DNA from 2 places in the Paradevosia tibetensis genome. Region 2 is predicted to be linked to the other one. Evidence: predicted binding sites of a transcription regulator. Region 2 holds the regulator's gene; the other holds the start of a gene.
The links. The regulator LexA, encoded in region 2, represses DNA repair genes until DNA is damaged. The targets are predictions, from matches to a motif close to TGTTCNNNNTGTGTTCNG.
Positions count from the first base shown of each region.

Region 1: uvrA (excinuclease ABC subunit UvrA) is a predicted target of LexA. The motif match lies at 5,723-5,740, and genes of this name have one in related genera.

Region 1 is NZ_CP041690.1:2,332,945-2,340,931, forward strand. It holds gene gyrA (DNA gyrase subunit A) at 1-419, opposite strand, end outside; gene FNA67_RS11320 (winged helix-turn-helix transcriptional regulator) at 508-921, opposite strand; gene FNA67_RS11325 (NAD(P)H-binding protein) at 1,084-1,980, shown strand; gene FNA67_RS11330 (efflux RND transporter permease subunit) at 2,136-4,406, shown strand; gene FNA67_RS11335 (hypothetical protein) at 4,403-4,930, shown strand; gene FNA67_RS11340 (single-stranded DNA-binding protein) at 5,006-5,506, opposite strand; gene uvrA (excinuclease ABC subunit UvrA) at 5,951-7,987, shown strand, end outside.
Region 2 is NZ_CP041690.1:2,080,850-2,088,836, reverse strand. It holds gene FNA67_RS10160 (FUSC family protein) at 1-1,341, opposite strand, end outside; gene mdtN (multidrug transporter subunit MdtN) at 1,319-2,383, opposite strand; gene FNA67_RS10150 (YtcA family lipoprotein) at 2,380-2,640, opposite strand; gene lexA (transcriptional repressor LexA) at 2,891-3,610, shown strand; gene FNA67_RS10140 (IlvD/Edd family dehydratase) at 3,679-5,490, opposite strand; gene FNA67_RS10135 (2-dehydro-3-deoxygalactonokinase) at 5,705-6,616, shown strand; gene FNA67_RS10130 (2-dehydro-3-deoxy-6-phosphogalactonate aldolase) at 6,613-7,227, shown strand; gene FNA67_RS10125 (SMP-30/gluconolactonase/LRE family protein) at 7,224-7,987, shown strand, end outside.

The sequences.
Region 1 (7,987 bases), 250 kb from region 2:
GTGACCTTCTCCATGCGCACTTCGGTGTAGCGCATGGCGGCCGGATCATCGCCGTCGACCGAACCGAAATTGCCCTGCCCGTCGATGAGCGTGACGCCCATCGAGAAATCCTGCGCCATGCGCACCAGCGACATGTAGACGGCGGCGTCGCCATGCGGGTGATACTTACCGATAACGTCGCCGACCACGCGGGCCGACTTCCTGTAGGGCCGGTTCCACTCGTAGCCCTGCTCGTTCATCGAAAACAGGATGCGCCGGTGCACCGGCTTGAGACCGTCCCGCACGTCCGGCAGCGCGCGGCTCACGATCACGCTCATGGCGTAATCGAGATACGACTTGCGCATTTCGTCGGTGATGGAAACGAGAGCGATATCGGAAGGCGTCGCAGCGCCGTTCGCGTCGTCAGGGATATCTGTCACTGGGCTGATTCGATGTTTGCCAACATGGCCATGATATAGGCGATTCCTGGCCCGGACCCAAATCCGGTTGCTGAGTTGTTAACGCCCGTTAGGCGACCGCTTGCGCGTCGAAGTCGCTGCGCGCCCGCTCGATCTGCTGGTATCGCGCATCCGCCCATTCGACGAGAATGGAGAACGGCCGCAGCAGCGACACGCCGAGTTCTGTCAGCTCGTACTCCACCGCCGGCGGAACCGTCGGGAAAACCGTGCGGGAAACCAGCCCGTCGCGCTGCAGCTCCTTGAGCGTCTGCGTCAGCATCTTCTGGGAAATATCGGGAATTGCTCGCCGAATCTGATTGAAGCGCATCGCCCCTGGCGCTAGTTCTAGCACGATGAGCATGCTCCATTTGTCGCTTATTTTGTCGAGTATGCCGCGCACGGGACAATCAGCCAGTGCGCCGTTGATCCCTGCCTTCCGAAATTGAGTGACCACGGCTTCGAGCCTGGCGGCATCATCTGACATCTGAAACTCCCGGTTACCGCGCGGTGACCTTCCGCGGCGAAAGTGCCTTCTTTCGCCCTGGATACGTCGCCGCTATATCGAAGGCAATCTCTTTTAGAGACCTAGTTTTCAACAGAGAGCGAGCGACTGCCCTGTGCAGCGCTTCCACGAACGGAGACTCCCATGGCAAATTTCGCCAATACAACCCTGCTCGTCACGGGCGCCAGCGGCCATCTCGGGCGCAAGGCCGTCGACCAGCTGCTCGCCCGCGGCGCCCAGAAGATCGTCGCCATGACCCGCAGCCCGGACAAGATCGCGGACCTCGCCGCCAAAGGCGTAGAAGTGCGGGCCGGCAGCTTCGATGATACGGCTTCCCTTGACGCGGCCTTCAAGGGTGTCGACCGCCTGCTTCTCATCAGCACCGACACCGTGGGCATTCCCGGCGGTCGCAAGGCCCAGCACATCCGCGCCATCGACGCGGCAGAGCGAGCCGGCGTCAGCCACATCGTCTATACGAGCCTTACCGCGCCCTACCCGAGCGCCGATCCCGCCAGCGTCATCCCCGACGACCATTTCTGGACCGAGGCGCGCCTCGCCGCGGGAAAGGCAGACTGGTCCTCGCTTCGCAACAATCTCTACGCCGAAGGTATCTTGCAGTCGGCGGGCGCAGCCATCGCCAGCGGCAAGCTTTACCATGCCCAAGGCAAAGCGGGCCGAGCCTCTGTCGCCCATGACGACGCCGCGGCCGCAGCCGCCGGCGCACTCTTGCTGGCAGAAGGCAAGCGCATCTATGACGTCGGCGGCCCCGAGGCGTTGACCCAGGCCGAGGTCGCAGCGCTGCTCAGTGAACTGTCGGGCAAACCCGTGGAGGCTGTCGCCCTCTCTGGCGAAGACTTCCGCGCCGGCCTGCGCGCCGCCGGTGTACCCGAGGCGTTCATCGGTATTGCCGCTCAGTTCGACCTGGACACCGCACAGGGTTACCACGCCATCGTCACCGATGCCGTTGAGGTCCTGACGGGCCGCAAACCGCGTAGCGTGCGCGACGTTCTCCTCGCCAACAGAGCCAAGTTGGCAGCCTGATCGGACGCGGGCCGCCGAAATAGCTGCGGCGGCCCGCAATTCCGGGCTCATAACCCCATGCCGGTGCTGGACGGAAGCCCCCTGAGCTCGTACTAAAGCCCCCCTGTTGGGGCTTCTTCGTGGGGGAGTTGATTCCGTTGTCGATCGGGCGGTCCTTGGTTCATTACTGGCGGACCCGGTCAATCGGTTTCGGCCTCGAACATCTCGGCTTTCTGACGCTCAAATATCCGCGCCTCCTCGCTGCGGCGGTGATCGCACTCACCGTGCTGGCCGTTGGCCAGATCCCGCGCGCCAATGTCGATGGCGATCTCATGCGCATCTTCGCGCATTCCGGTGCCGAGTACGACACCTACGAACGCCTCTCCCAGACCTTCGGCACCTTCGAGAACGACATCTATTTCCTGGTGTCCTCTCCTGACCTGACCGATCCGGCCGTGCTCGAGCAGTTGCGCAACCTTGCGTTCGACCTCGAACTCAACGATTACGCGGCCGGCACGATGTCCCCGTTCACCCTGCGCCGGCCAAGCGAATATGGCGGGTCGGTACCCGCCGTGCCCGAGGGCATGACCAGCCGGGAGGAAGTCGCCGCGGCGCTGAGCGATCTCCAGCAGAACGATCCGCTGATGCGCAACCTCATCACGCCGGACCTCACCGGCATCGTGATGATCCTCTTCCCCAATGCCGAAATGACCCGCGGCGACGGCACCAAGGAGATGATTGCCCAGCTCAAGGATGTTGCGGCCCAATATGCCAGTGACAGCATCCAGATCGAACTGACCGGCCCGCCGATGTGGACCGCCGAGATGCTCAATGCGGCGGTTGACGACCAGGTCAAGTTCACCATCTACGGCTTTGCCCTTGGCGCCCTAATCGCCCTGGTCAGCCTGCGCTCCTTCTGGGGCGCCATCCTGGTATCAGCCACGCCATTCATCGCCGTGATGTGGGTGATGGGTATCGTGCTGCTGTTCTTCGGCTCGTTCTCGTTCCTCACCATTATCGTCACCACGCTGGTGCTGGTGATTGCCTTCGCCGAAAGCCTGTTCTTCATCTTCAACTGGCTGGCCTACTGGCGCGACGGCATGGATCCCTACAAGGCCGTCGACACCACGGTGAAAGTCGTCGGGCCCGCCAGTGCCCTGACCATGCTCACCACACTGGTCTCGTTCGCCTCGCTCTCGCTGACCCCGGGCCAGGGCATCCAGGAATTTTCCATAGCAGGTACAATCGCTTCGCTGCTCAGCTTCGTCTGCCTGATGACGTTCCTGCCGCTCGTCCTCAAGCTGGCCATTCGCCTCGGCTTCAGGATTCCGCCGCAAACCGGCTTCGTGCTGACTGCACCGATGAAGCTCTCCTGGTTCCTCGCCACGCGCTTCAGCCGCGCCATGGCCGCCGGAGCCATCGTTGTCACCGCCGCCCTCTTCGTTCCCTATTTCCTGGTCGAACCGCGTTTCGCATTCGAGGACTATGTCGCCAGGGATTCCTCGGCCCTCGACGCGGCGGTTGATATCGACGCCGGCGTCGGCGGCGTTGCCCCCATCTATGTCCGCGTACCGCTCAAGGACGGCGTTTCGGACGTCACCGACGGCGATTTCGAAACCATCCGTACCGTGCACCGGATACTCGAGAGCCATCTTGGACAGAACAAGGTCATCTCTGCGGCCAGTTTCGTCCACTACGAGGATTCCGGCTTCACGCGGCAGGACATCTTCGATTCTGTGGGGCAATTCCTCAAGCGCCGCTTCATCACCGACGATGGCACCCAGGCCCTGGTGACCGGGTTCATGCCGACCATCATCGATTCCGAGGCCCTCAAGGACCTGGTGCACACGACACAGGCCGAGATCGAGGCTGCCGGTATCAAGGGCGCCGAGATCGGCGGCTTCCGCATCCTCACCGCCTTTGCCACCGACAATATCGTCCAGGGCCTCCAGCTCGACCTGACCTTCAGCGTGCTGGTGAACCTCTTCCTTATCGGCTTTGCCTTCCGCTCGTTGCGGGTCGCCATGGCGACGGCAATTCCCAATCTCTTTCCGGTGCTCGGCGCCGAAGCCTATCTCTGGTGGTCGGGCGCTGGCCTGCAGCTCACCACCGTCCTCTCGTTGACCATCGCCTTCGGCATTGCGGTCGACGACACGACGCACTTCCTCTCCCACTACCTGCATGCTCGCCGGGAGGAAGGGCGTGAACATCGCGACGCGGTGCGACACACCATGGAGCGTATCGGTGGGGCAATCGTGGCGACAACGATCATCCTGTGCTCCGGCACGGGCATTGTCGCAACCTCCGGACTGCCGCAGGTCGCGCTGTTCGGTTCTTTGTTTGTGATAACCCTCGCTCTGGCACTGATCGGAGATGTGTTTATTCTCCCGGCCTTGCTCGTAGCTGGGGGCAAATTCTTTCATCCTCTTGGAGGCATCAAGAAATGAACAACGGCGGACCCCTGTGGCGCGCTCTTGCGCTCGCTGGTCTGATGGTCGCGGGCGCTGCTGCCCCCGCGATGGCTGCACAGGCCGACATCGAATTCCTGGGCAGCTACCTGGGTGACTGGAAAGGGCGCGGTCAGTTGCAGGGCGCAAACACCGAGACGGTGGTTTGCAAGCTCAACCTGACGGCGGCCAACAACAACACCAAGATCAACTATTCCGGCCGCTGCACCCTCGCGGGCAGCAACCTCGCCGTTAACGGCACGGTCGCCTATATCGACGCCAAGCGGCGCTACGAGGCCGTCATGACCTCCAATGCCTCGTTTACCGGCACGGCGATCGGCCAGCGCCAAGGCAACGGCGTCGTCTTCAACCTCCGGGAAAAAGAGCGCGACGAGGCCGCCAAGCGCGACATGACGATCACCTCGTCGATCTCGCTCCTCGACAACGCCATCATGGTCGAGTTCCTCGTCGTGGATGACGCCACCGGCGACACCATCCGCGCCAAGGTCCCCTTCGCCAAGTAATCCGGCGGAAAAGCCGGCCACCATTGAAAAAGGGCGGCCCTGCGGCCGCCCTTTTTCAATTCCGATCTCGTTCGCTCAGAACGGGATATCGTCATCCATTCCGCCGGATTCGAACGCCGGCGTGCTCGACGGACGGCGGCTCTGGCCGCCACCGCCGCTGGACTGACCGCCGAACCCGCCCTCGCCGCCGCGCGGACCCGAGAAGCCACCGCCCTCGTTGTCGCCGCGACCGTCGAGCATGGTCAGGTTCGAGTTGAAGTTCTGCAGCACCACCTCGGTGGAATAGCGGTCCTGGCCGCTCTGGTCCTGCCACTTGCGCGTCTGCAGCGCGCCTTCGATGTAGACCTTGCTGCCCTTGCGCAGATACTGCTCGGCTACCTTGGTGAGACCTTCATTGAAGATCACCACACGGTGCCACTCGGTCCGCTCCTTGCGCTCGCCGGTATTGCGATCTCGCCAGGTATCGGTCGTCGCCACGCTCAGGTTCACCACCTTGCCGCCGCTCGGCAGCGAGCGCACTTCCGGGTCGTTACCGAGATTGCCGATCAAGATGACCTTGTTTACGCTGCCCGCCATCGCCTGTCCTTCCGTACTCGTTTGGCTGGAGCCACCGGCTCCGCCGTTTGGCGCACTTTATGCGGTTGCACCTGTCCGCGCCCGCCCTGTTTTGAGGTTTCAACAGGCGCAGACCGCATTGTTCTCTATATGTTCCGTCAATGTCAGCAAATGTCAAGTAATCTGGGCGCTTTGCAGATGTGATCTGCGTGGATTCACCCTTGACCGAATCCACCCTGTTCCGCTTATGTTCTTTCCGCTAGTATATTGCCGCATCGTGGCCCGGCACGGGCTGCGACGAGATTGATGGGACTGCGGCGGCCACCTTGCGCTAAACAAGCCTGGCTTGCGAAACTGCGCCGGCGCGCCTATCTCCCGATCTTGGCTGCCAGCCAGGATCAGACCGCATCGTTACCCGTACGTTCGCTTCGCTCGACGGAGCGGCATAGAGCCGTGGACCAGAATATGCCCGACGCCAACAATCGTGAAATCGTCATCCGCGGTGCCAAGGAGCACAACCTCAAGTCCGTTGACCTGCGGCTGCCGCGCGACAAACTGATCGTGATGACGGGCCTGTCGGGTTCGGGCAAGTCCTCCCTGGCGTTCGACACCATCTATGCCGAAGGTCAGCGGCGCTATGTCGAGAGCCTCTCGGCCTACGCGCGCCAGTTCCTGGAAATGATGCAGAAGCCTGATGTCGAGCAGATCGACGGGCTCTCTCCGGCCATCTCGATCGAGCAGAAGACCACCTCGCGCAATCCGCGCTCGACCGTGGGCACCGTCACCGAGATCTACGATTACCTCCGCCTGCTCTACGCGCGCGTCGGCATCCCCTATTCGCCCGCCACCGGCCTTCCCATCGAGAGCCAGACTGTCTCCCAAATGGTAGACAAGGTTCTAGCCCTGCCCGAAGGCACGCGTCTCTACCTCCTCGCGCCAATGATCCGCGGCCGCAAGGGCGAGTACAAGCGCGAACTCAACGACCTGATGCGCAAGGGCTTCCAGCGCGTCAAGATCGACGGCGAGTTCTACGACATCGAGGACGCGCCGAGCCTCGACAAGAAGCTCAAGCATGACCTTGAAGTCGTGGTCGACCGCCTGGTCGTTTCCCCTGACATCGCTTCGCGCCTGGCCGAAAGCTTCGAGACGGCGCTCAAGCTTGCCGACGGCATCGCGCTGGTCGAATACGCCGACGAGAAGGAGGCCGATGGTTCGGCCAAGAGCATCACGTTCTCGGAAAAATTCGCCTGCCCGGTCTCCGGCTTCACGATTGCCGAGATCGAGCCGCGCCTCTTCTCGTTCAACAACCCGTTCGGCGCCTGTCCGGTATGCGATGGCCTGGGCACCGAGCGCAAGATCGACCCGGACCTTGTGGTTCCGGACGCATCGCTGTCGCTGCGCGACGGCGCCATCCTGCCATGGTCCAAGACTTCGGCTCCCTACTACCTGCAGACGCTCGAAGCGGTGGCGCGGCACTATGGCGCCTCCACCGGATCTGCGTGGGAGGATCTCTCCGATGACGTGCGCCAGGCCCTGCTCTACGGCACCGGCAAGACGCAGATCAATTTCGTCTACGACGACGGCCTGCGCACCTATAAGACCACCAAGCCCTTCGAAGGCGTGATCGGCAACCTCGAGCGCCGCTACAAGGAAACCGAATCCGCCGGCATGCGCGAAGAGATCGAGCGCTACATGTCCTCGGCGCCGTGCGTCGCCTGTAACGGCTATCGCTTGAAGCCCGAGGCTCTGGCGGTCAAGATCAACGGGCTCCACATCGGCCAGGTGACCGAAAAGTCGATCCGCAACGCCTCCGACTGGTTGAAGGAGCTGCCCCGGCACCTCAACGACAACCAGCGCACCATCGGCGAGCGCGTCCTCAAGGAAATCCGCGAGCGCCTGGATTTCCTAAACGACGTCGGCCTCGACTACCTGACCCTGGCCCGCAACTCCGGCTCGCTCTCGGGCGGCGAAAGCCAGCGCATCCGCCTGGCCAGCCAGATCGGTTCGGGCCTCACCGGCGTGCTCTACGTTCTCGACGAGCCCTCGATCGGCCTGCACCAGCGCGATAACGAACGCCTGCTCGAAACCCTGCGCCGGCTGCGCGACCTCGGCAACACCGTGATCGTGGTCGAACACGACGAAGACGCCATCCTGACCGCCGACTACGTTGTCGATATCGGCCCGGGCGCCGGCGTCCATGGCGGCCATATCGTGGCTGAAGGCACCCCACAGGATATCATCGACAATCCGGACAGCATCACCGGCGCCTATCTTTCGGGCCGCATGGGCATCCCCCTGCCCGCCGAGCGCCGCGAGCCGTCCAAGACCCGCAAACTCTCGCTCAAGGGCGCGACGGGCAACAACCTCAAGGATGTCTCGGTCGACGTTCCACTGGGCCTGTTCGTTGCCATCACCGGCGTCTCGGGCGGGGGCAAGTCGACACTGATGATCGACACCATGTACCAGGCCATCGCGCGCCGCCTCAACGGCGCTCGCGTGGTG
Region 2 (7,987 bases):
AAAGAATGCGAGCGCCGCCTGCCAGCCCATGTAGGAAATGCGTTCGGACCCGTTTGCGATCCAGGCGGCAATCAGGCTGCCACAGCCGACCAGCACCATCAGGTGGCCGATATCGGTCATGTGCGGAACGAAGACGATCATCGCTCCCACGCCCATGGCAGCGCCGATGAGACACCCGAGGATGCGCAGGGTGAGCTTGTGGATGGTTTCGCCGGTCGTCCCGAGCGCCACATAAAAGCACGTGATCATCGCCGTATGGATCTCGAACCAGTCCAGCGCGGTATAGGTGATGTAGCAGATCATCACCGCCAGCAGGGTCTTCAGGGCGAACTGGGTGTAGCGCGGGTTGTGGAACGCGTCCGGCGCCAGCAGCGGCTCCGCGGGCGCCTTGGAGGGGGGCGGCGGCGCGTAGCCCTGCCAGAGGGTTGCTGCCAGCCGCCCGACGATCGCCTCCATGCCCGACGTCGCGGCTCCTGCTCGCGGAACGATCGTGAGCAACTCGCGGTCGCGTACAACGACCGCGTAGCGACCGAGCTCGTCCGCGAGCACGGGATCGGGGGCCGCGCCTTCCTGGCTTCGCGCCAAAGCCACGGCCAGGGCGCGGTAGGAGAGATCGATCAATTCGCCCTCCCGGTAGCTCTCCTCCTTGCTGGTCAGCGACAGCAGCCGCGCCATGCGCTGGTAGGTGGAGGCCTTTGCGTTGCCATCGCCAAGGAGGGCGTGGGCGGTAGGAACCGCGTTGGGAGTGTTTCGAAGCAAAGCCGCGGCCGCGTCGAGCCGGTCTGCGAGGGTGGCTCGCAACAGGCGAGCCGGGCTCCTCGGGGCGACCACGTTCAGCAACACCAGAAAGAACATCGGGAAGAAGACGACTACCCACATCCAGGTGAGCGCCCGGGTGAGGAGTTCGGCTACGGGGATGATGTCGTAAAGCGTCATCACGAAGGCAAAGACGAAGCCCACGGTGCCCGCCATCGACCCAAGCCGGCTGGCCTGGGAGAAGTACATGCCGCCGAAGGTGAAGGCCGCAATGAACGCGAGCCTGAGGAACGGCGAATCCGCCGAGATCATCAGGAACAACACCCCCAGCAATATGCCGACGGAAGCCGCCACGATCAGGCCGAGACCGATCAGGATGCCTGACCCCGAGTTGTCCTTTGATGCGAAAAAGATGAGGTAGCACGAGAGCGCGGCCTCGGGCACGTGGTTGGCCATGGCCACCACCGTAACCAGCACGCAAAGCACCGCCATCCGTATCGAAAGGTCGAGCCGCCCCGGATAGGGCTGCAGTTCGTCCCAGACGATCCTGGCGAAGCTCGGTCTAGTGGGCGGTCGATACAGCATCGGTTTCGCTCGGGGGCTGGCCGACGATGACGATGGCGGTCGAGCCGATGCGCATCAGGTCCGCCGGCGGATCGTGGAGCTTGACGTAGACCGGGAAACGCTTGGCCACCTTCACCCAGTTGAGGGAACTGGAAACGATCGGCAGCCCGAGGATATTGGCCGATTCCTCCGACCGCACACCCCAACCGATGCTTTCGACCTCTCCCTGGATGCGCCGCGATCGGTCCGCCATCACGAAGACATCGGCCCGGCTGCCGAGACGGATGGCGTCGAGTTCGGTTTCGCGGAAGAAGGCCACCGCCTCCCAACCGGAAGTGTCGATCAGCGTGAAGATGGACTGGGCCGTTATCACATACTCGCCGGATGCCATCTCGAGCCCCGTCACCTTCCCGTCGAACGGCGCGCGCACGGTCGTGTTGTCGAGATCGCGCTGCGCAAGGGCCACCGTCGCCTCGGCCACGTCGACCTGGGCCTTGCGGGTATCGAGCGTGCCGATGACCTGTGTCGCGCCCTGCGACTGCTGGAGCGCCTGGTCAAGACTGACCTGTGCGTCGCTATAGGCGGTTCGCGCCTGGTCCACCTGCTGGGCCGTCACGTATCCCTTTGGCAGGAGCGGCTCTAGGCGCTCCAGGGTCTGCCGGGCGAGTTCGGCATTGAAGCGCGCGCGTTCGATCTGTTTGGCGGCGACATCGGCGTTGCTTTGGGCCGTAGCAATATTGCGCCCGCCCTGCTCGACCTCGGACTGGGCGGCACGCAGCTCGGCCTGCGCCTGGTCGAGGCGAAGCTGATAGGGCTGCGGATCGATCTGGAAGAGCACGTCGCCCTTTTTGACGCTCGCATTGTTCTGGACGGCGATCGAAACGATGCGACCGGGAACCGTGGGCGAAACGTGGATTGTGGGTGCCGAGATCTCGGCGACGTCGGTTCGCGGCGAGCTGTTGATCTCGTTGAGCGAGAAATAGATGCCCACGACCGCCGCTACGAAACTGACCACGGCAATGACGAGGCCAATCAGCCTCTTGATGACATGCCCGCCGTTCATTGCGGAATTCCGCCGAACCAGAGGAACCAGAAGCCGGTACCCCCACCAATCGCCATACACAGATAGACCAGCAATGGCAGTGGAAGATACCCGTCGATATCGAGAATGATCAGCAATTGCCGCGCGATGACGGCGAAGACCACACCAAGAACCGCGCAGATGATCCAGGCTGGAAAGAACGAGCCAAATATTGCGATCGAGGGCGCCGAAGGCTCCGAACTACAAGCTCCGAGCATGCTCGCGAAAAGTAGCGCCATGCCTAGTCGTGGTAGGCGCGCCGCAAACACGCGGCTCACGGATACTGGTTGCACTTGACGCTCCGCACACTCGAAATCGCCCGTCAGGGGCGGCTTCCGGCCAGAGATCGACCCAAATTCCCGGTCCCGTCAAGCGTTTCGGCGGCACATGAAGGGGTGCGATAACGGCTTCTTCACCGTTTTGTTGCAGAACATAACTGGAACACATATAACAAGTTCAGTCTTTGTTCTGATTCTGTTGGGGCCGCCGATGCTGACGCGCAAGCAACACGAACTGCTCATGTTCATCCACGAACGGATGAAGGAAACCGGCATCCCGCCCTCGTTCGACGAGATGAAGGATGCGCTCGACCTGGCGTCCAAGTCCGGTATCCATCGCCTGATCACGGCGCTTGAGGAGCGTGGTTTCATTCGCCGCCTGCCCAACCGGGCGCGAGCGCTCGAAGTCATCAAGCTTCCGGATTCGATGAACCCGTCGCTTGGCGGGCGCAAGGCGCGGTTCGAGCCCAATGTCATCGAGGGCAACCTTGGCAAGGTTTCAGCGCCCCCGCCTCGGACGGAACTGGTGTCGGTCGCCGAAAGTGGCCGGCCTGTTGCAGTGCCGGTGATGGGACGTATCGCAGCCGGCACCCCGATCGAGGCCATCCAGACCCATAGCCACACCATTGCCGTGCCGCCCGAGATGCTCGGGCCGGGTGAGCACTATGCGCTCGAAGTGCGCGGCGATTCCATGATCGAGGCCGGCATCTTCGACGGCGACACCGTACTGATCAAGAAGCAGGACTCAGCCGGAACCGGCGAGATCGTCGTGGCTCTCGTCGATGATGAAGAGGCTACTCTCAAGCGCCTGCGCCGCAAGGGTAATTCGGTCGCTCTCGAGGCCGCCAACCCGGCTTACGAAACCCGCATCTTCGGCCCCGACCGAGTGAAGGTACAGGGTCGGCTGGTCGGCCTGCTGCGCAAGTACTGAGCGTTCCGCTCCGAAATTGAAACGCCGCCGCCGGGGAGATCCGGCGGCGGCGCTGTTTTGTGCCGGCGTCAGTGGTTGTCGCGGGGCAGCCCGGCGGTCTGGGCCAGGCGCTGGTAGTTGACGGCGGGACGGAGAACGGCGCCGCTGCCGAGCTGGTCGACGATGCCGCGCTGAATCTCCTGCCAGGGCGTCTGGTTCTTGGGATACTGGTAGCCGCCATTGGCTGCCAGTTCCTGGCGACGCTGAGCGATTTCCTCGTCGGAGATGAGGATATTGGCAGCGCCGGTGTTGAGATCGATCCGCACGCGGTCCCCGGTGCGCAGGATGGCGAGGTTGCCGCCCGCAGCCGCTTCCGGAGAAGCGTTGAGGATCGAGGGCGAGCCCGAAGTACCTGACTGGCGCCCGTCGCCAATGCAGGGAAGCGAAGTCACGCCCTGCTTGATGAGGTACGCAGGCGGCCGCATGTTGACGACTTCGGCAGCACCCGGATAGCCGATGGGGCCGGCGCCGCGCATGAAGAGCAGCGTGAACTCATCGATTGCCAGTGCCGGATCGTCGATGCGGTGGTGGTAGTCCTCCGGACCGTCGAAGACTACAGCCCTGCCCTCGAAAGCATTGGGGCTGGCTGGGTTGTTCAGGTAACGATCGCGGAATTCCTGGCTGATGACGCTGGTCTTCATGATGGCGTTGTCGAAGAGATTGCCACCGAGAACCAGGAAGCCAGCCTCCGCCTTGAGCGGATTGTCGAACTTGCGGATGACCTTGTCATCCTGGATCGGCGTGTCGCGGCAGTTCTCGCCGATGCTCTTGCCGTTCACGGTCGGTGCGTTTTCCGCGATGAGGCCCTGCCCCATCAACTCGTTGACCACTGCCGGCACGCCGCCGGCATGATAGTAGTCTTCGCCAAGATATTCACCGGCCGGCTGCAGGTTCACCAGCAGCGGCACCTGATGGCCTTCCTTCTGCCAATCGGAGATATCGAGTTCGACACCGATGTGACGCGCGATGGCGTTGATGTGGATCGGCGCGTTGGTCGACCCACCAATGGCCGAGTTGACCACGATCGCGTTGTGGAAGTTGTCGCGCGTCAGGATATCGGAGGGCTTGAGGTCTTCGTGCACCATCTCGACGATGCGCTTGCCGGTGCGATAGGCCATTTCCTGGCGGTCGCGATACGGTGCGGGGATGGCGGCGGAACCCGGCAGCTGCATGCCCAAGGCCTCGGCCAGCGAATTCATCGTGGTCGCGGTGCCCATGGTGTTGCAATAGCCGGTCGAGGGCGCCGACGAAGCCACCAGGTCGATGAACTGCTTATAGTCGATCTCGCCCTTCGCCATCATCTGGCGGGCCTTCCAGACGATGGTGCCCGAGCCCGTTCGCTCCCCACGGAAGTAGCCGTTGAGCATGGGGCCGACCGAAAGAGCGATCGCCGGAATGTTGACCGTTGCCGCGCCCATGAGCATGGCCGGCGTGGTCTTGTCGCAGCCGATCGTCAGCACGACGCCATCGAGCGGATAGCCGTAGAGCACTTCGACGAGGCCGAGATAGGCGAGGTTGCGGTCGAGCCCTGCGGTCGGTCGCTTGCCGGTTTCCTGGATTGGATGCACCGGAAATTCGATGGCGATGCCGCCCGCTTCGCGGATGCCCTCGCGCACGCGCTCGGCCAGAACGATGTGGTGGCGGTTGCAGGGCGACAGGTCCGAACCGGTCTGGGCAATGCCGATGATGGGTTTGCCCGATTGCAGCTCTTCGCGCGAGATGCCGAAATTGAGATAGCGCTCCAGGTAGAGCGCGGTCATGTCCGGGTTGTCCGGATTGTCAAACCAGGCGCGCGAACGCAGCTTGTTGCCGGCACCGTTCGCGCCGTTGTTCCCCGTCATCGTAAAGTTCCTCCGCCCGCGCCTTGCGGCACGTATATCAATGCGAGGCTCGTTATAGAACATCGTCCGGGAAAGTGTGCGGGAAAACACTCCGGCAAATGGAAAGTTTTGTACGGTTTCAAACACTGGGCTGGAAGTCGCCGCAGTGATCGGGTTAGGTACGGCCCGCGCGCCTGCAACCCTGGCACGGCGCCAGGGAGGAATTGACTTGGGTATGGACGTGGCCGAGTGGATCGCGGTGGATTGGGGAACCTCCAACCTGCGGGCCTGGGGTATTGCCAGTGACGGCAACGTCACGTTTTCGCGCAGTTCGGACCGGGGCATGGGCAAGCTGGGCCGCGAGGATTATCCGGGCGTGCTGGCAGGGCTTCTCGAAGGCGTCGATCCGAGCAGCGGCGATGTCGTGATCTGCGGAATGGCTGGCGCCCGCCAGGGCTGGATCGAGGCTCCTTACCTCGACGCTCCGGCCGACCTGGCTGGCCTGATCTTCAGCGCCGTCCGCCCTGAAATGTCCGACAGTGCCCTCCAACCACGCATCCTTCCCGGAGTCTGCCTCAAGGCACCCGGCGCCGAGGACGTGATGCGCGGGGAAGAAACCCAGCTGCTCGGACTCTCGGCGCTCGTTCCTGGATTTTCCGGCCTGGTCATCATGCCGGGGACGCATTCGAAATGGGCCACGCTCAGCGGCACCCGCGTCGAGCGTTTCACGACCGTGATGACCGGCGAACTCTTCGAAGTACTAAAGACGCATTCGGTGCTGCGCCACTCCCTGCAGGGGGAGCTTGACGGTCCCGGGCGCGACGAGGGTTTCGATGCGGGTCTTTCGATGGGTCTTGATGCCCCCGAGCGCCTCACAGCGACGCTCTTCAAGGTCCGGGCGGGCTCCCTGCTTTCCGGGCGCGGGCCCGACTGGTGCGCAGGCTTCCTTTCGGGCCTTCTCATCGGAGCGGAAATCGGAGGCCAGCGAGACTGGATCGCCGGAGCTGAAGTGCCGCTTATCGGCAGCACGGGTCTCTGCGCCCTCTATGCCAGGGCACTTTCCCGGATCGGCATCGCCGGCCGGGTCGTTGATGCCACCGACGCCACCATTGCCGGACTAAAGACTGCCAGAAAGGCTCTAGCATGACTGAACGCAGGGAAATCATCGCCATTCTGCGCGGCATCACGCCCAACGAGAGCGTGGATGTCTGCCGGGCGCTGATCGAAGCCGGGATCACTATGATCGAGGTGCCCCTCAATTCGCCCGACGCCGTGCGCAGCATCGAGCTGGCCGTCGATGCGTTCCAGCATGATGCCATGATCGGGGCCGGCACCGTGCTTTCCCGGCGTGATGTCCAGGCAGTTGCCGAGGTCGGAGGTACGTTCATCGTTTCCCCCGACGCCAACCGCAAGGTGATCGAGGAAACCGTCCGGCTCACGCTCAAATCCTATCCCGGCGTCTTCACCCCGACCGAAGCCTTCAAGGCCATTCGCGCTGGCGCCACCGGGCTCAAGTTCTTCCCGGCCGAAGTGCTCGGGGCCAAGGGCATAAAGGCAATCAAGGCGGTGCTGCCGTCGACCATGCCTGTCTACGCAGTCGGAGGGGCGAACCCCGACAATTTCGGCGAGTTCTTTGCCGTGGGTTGCACCGGCTTCGGCCTGGGCACCTTCCTCTACAAACCCGGCCGCGCCGCCGCCGAAGTGGGCGAGAAGGCGCGCGAAGCCGTTGCTGCCTATGACCGGAGCAAGGCGCAATGAGCAAGGACAAGGCCGAACTCTTCATCGATTGCCGGTGCGAGCTTGGCGAGGGGCCGTTCTGGAACCGGTTCAACGACCGGCTCTACTGGTTCGACATCCTCAACAACACGCTTCTGAGCGCCGATGCGAGCGGAGAAATCCTCGAGCGCTTCACGTTCGATGACCGCGCCACGGCCGCCGCGATGATTGATGCGAACCGTCTCGCGGTCGCAACGGCGGGAGCCCTTGTCGAGCTCGATCTCGATCTTGGCACCAAGCGCTTCATCGCTTCGCTTGAGGCCGACAAGGTCGGCAACCGTCCCAATGACAGCCGCGTCCACCCCGCCGGCGGCTTCTGGATCGGGACGATGAGCCGCAAGGGCGACGACGGTCCGGAGATGGGCGCGGTCTATCAGTATCGCGACGGCCAGGTCGAACTGCTTTTCGATCGCATCACGATCCCGAACTCGATCTGCTTCTCCCCCGATGGGCGCACCGCCTATTTCACCGATACGCCGACAAAGCGCATTCTTAAGCGCTCCATCGATCCGGCGACCGGTGGGCCGATCGGCGAATGGTCGCTGTTTGCCGAGGTCGATCGCGGCTTCCCCGATGGCTCCGTCGTGGATTCGGAAGGCTACCTCTGGAACGCACGCTGGGAAGGGCATTGCGTGGTCCGCCACGCGCCCGACGGATCGATCGACCGGATCGTCGAGGTTCCCACCAGCCGCGTCACGTGCCCCGCCTTTGGCGGTCCGGACCTCAAGACCCTCTACATCAC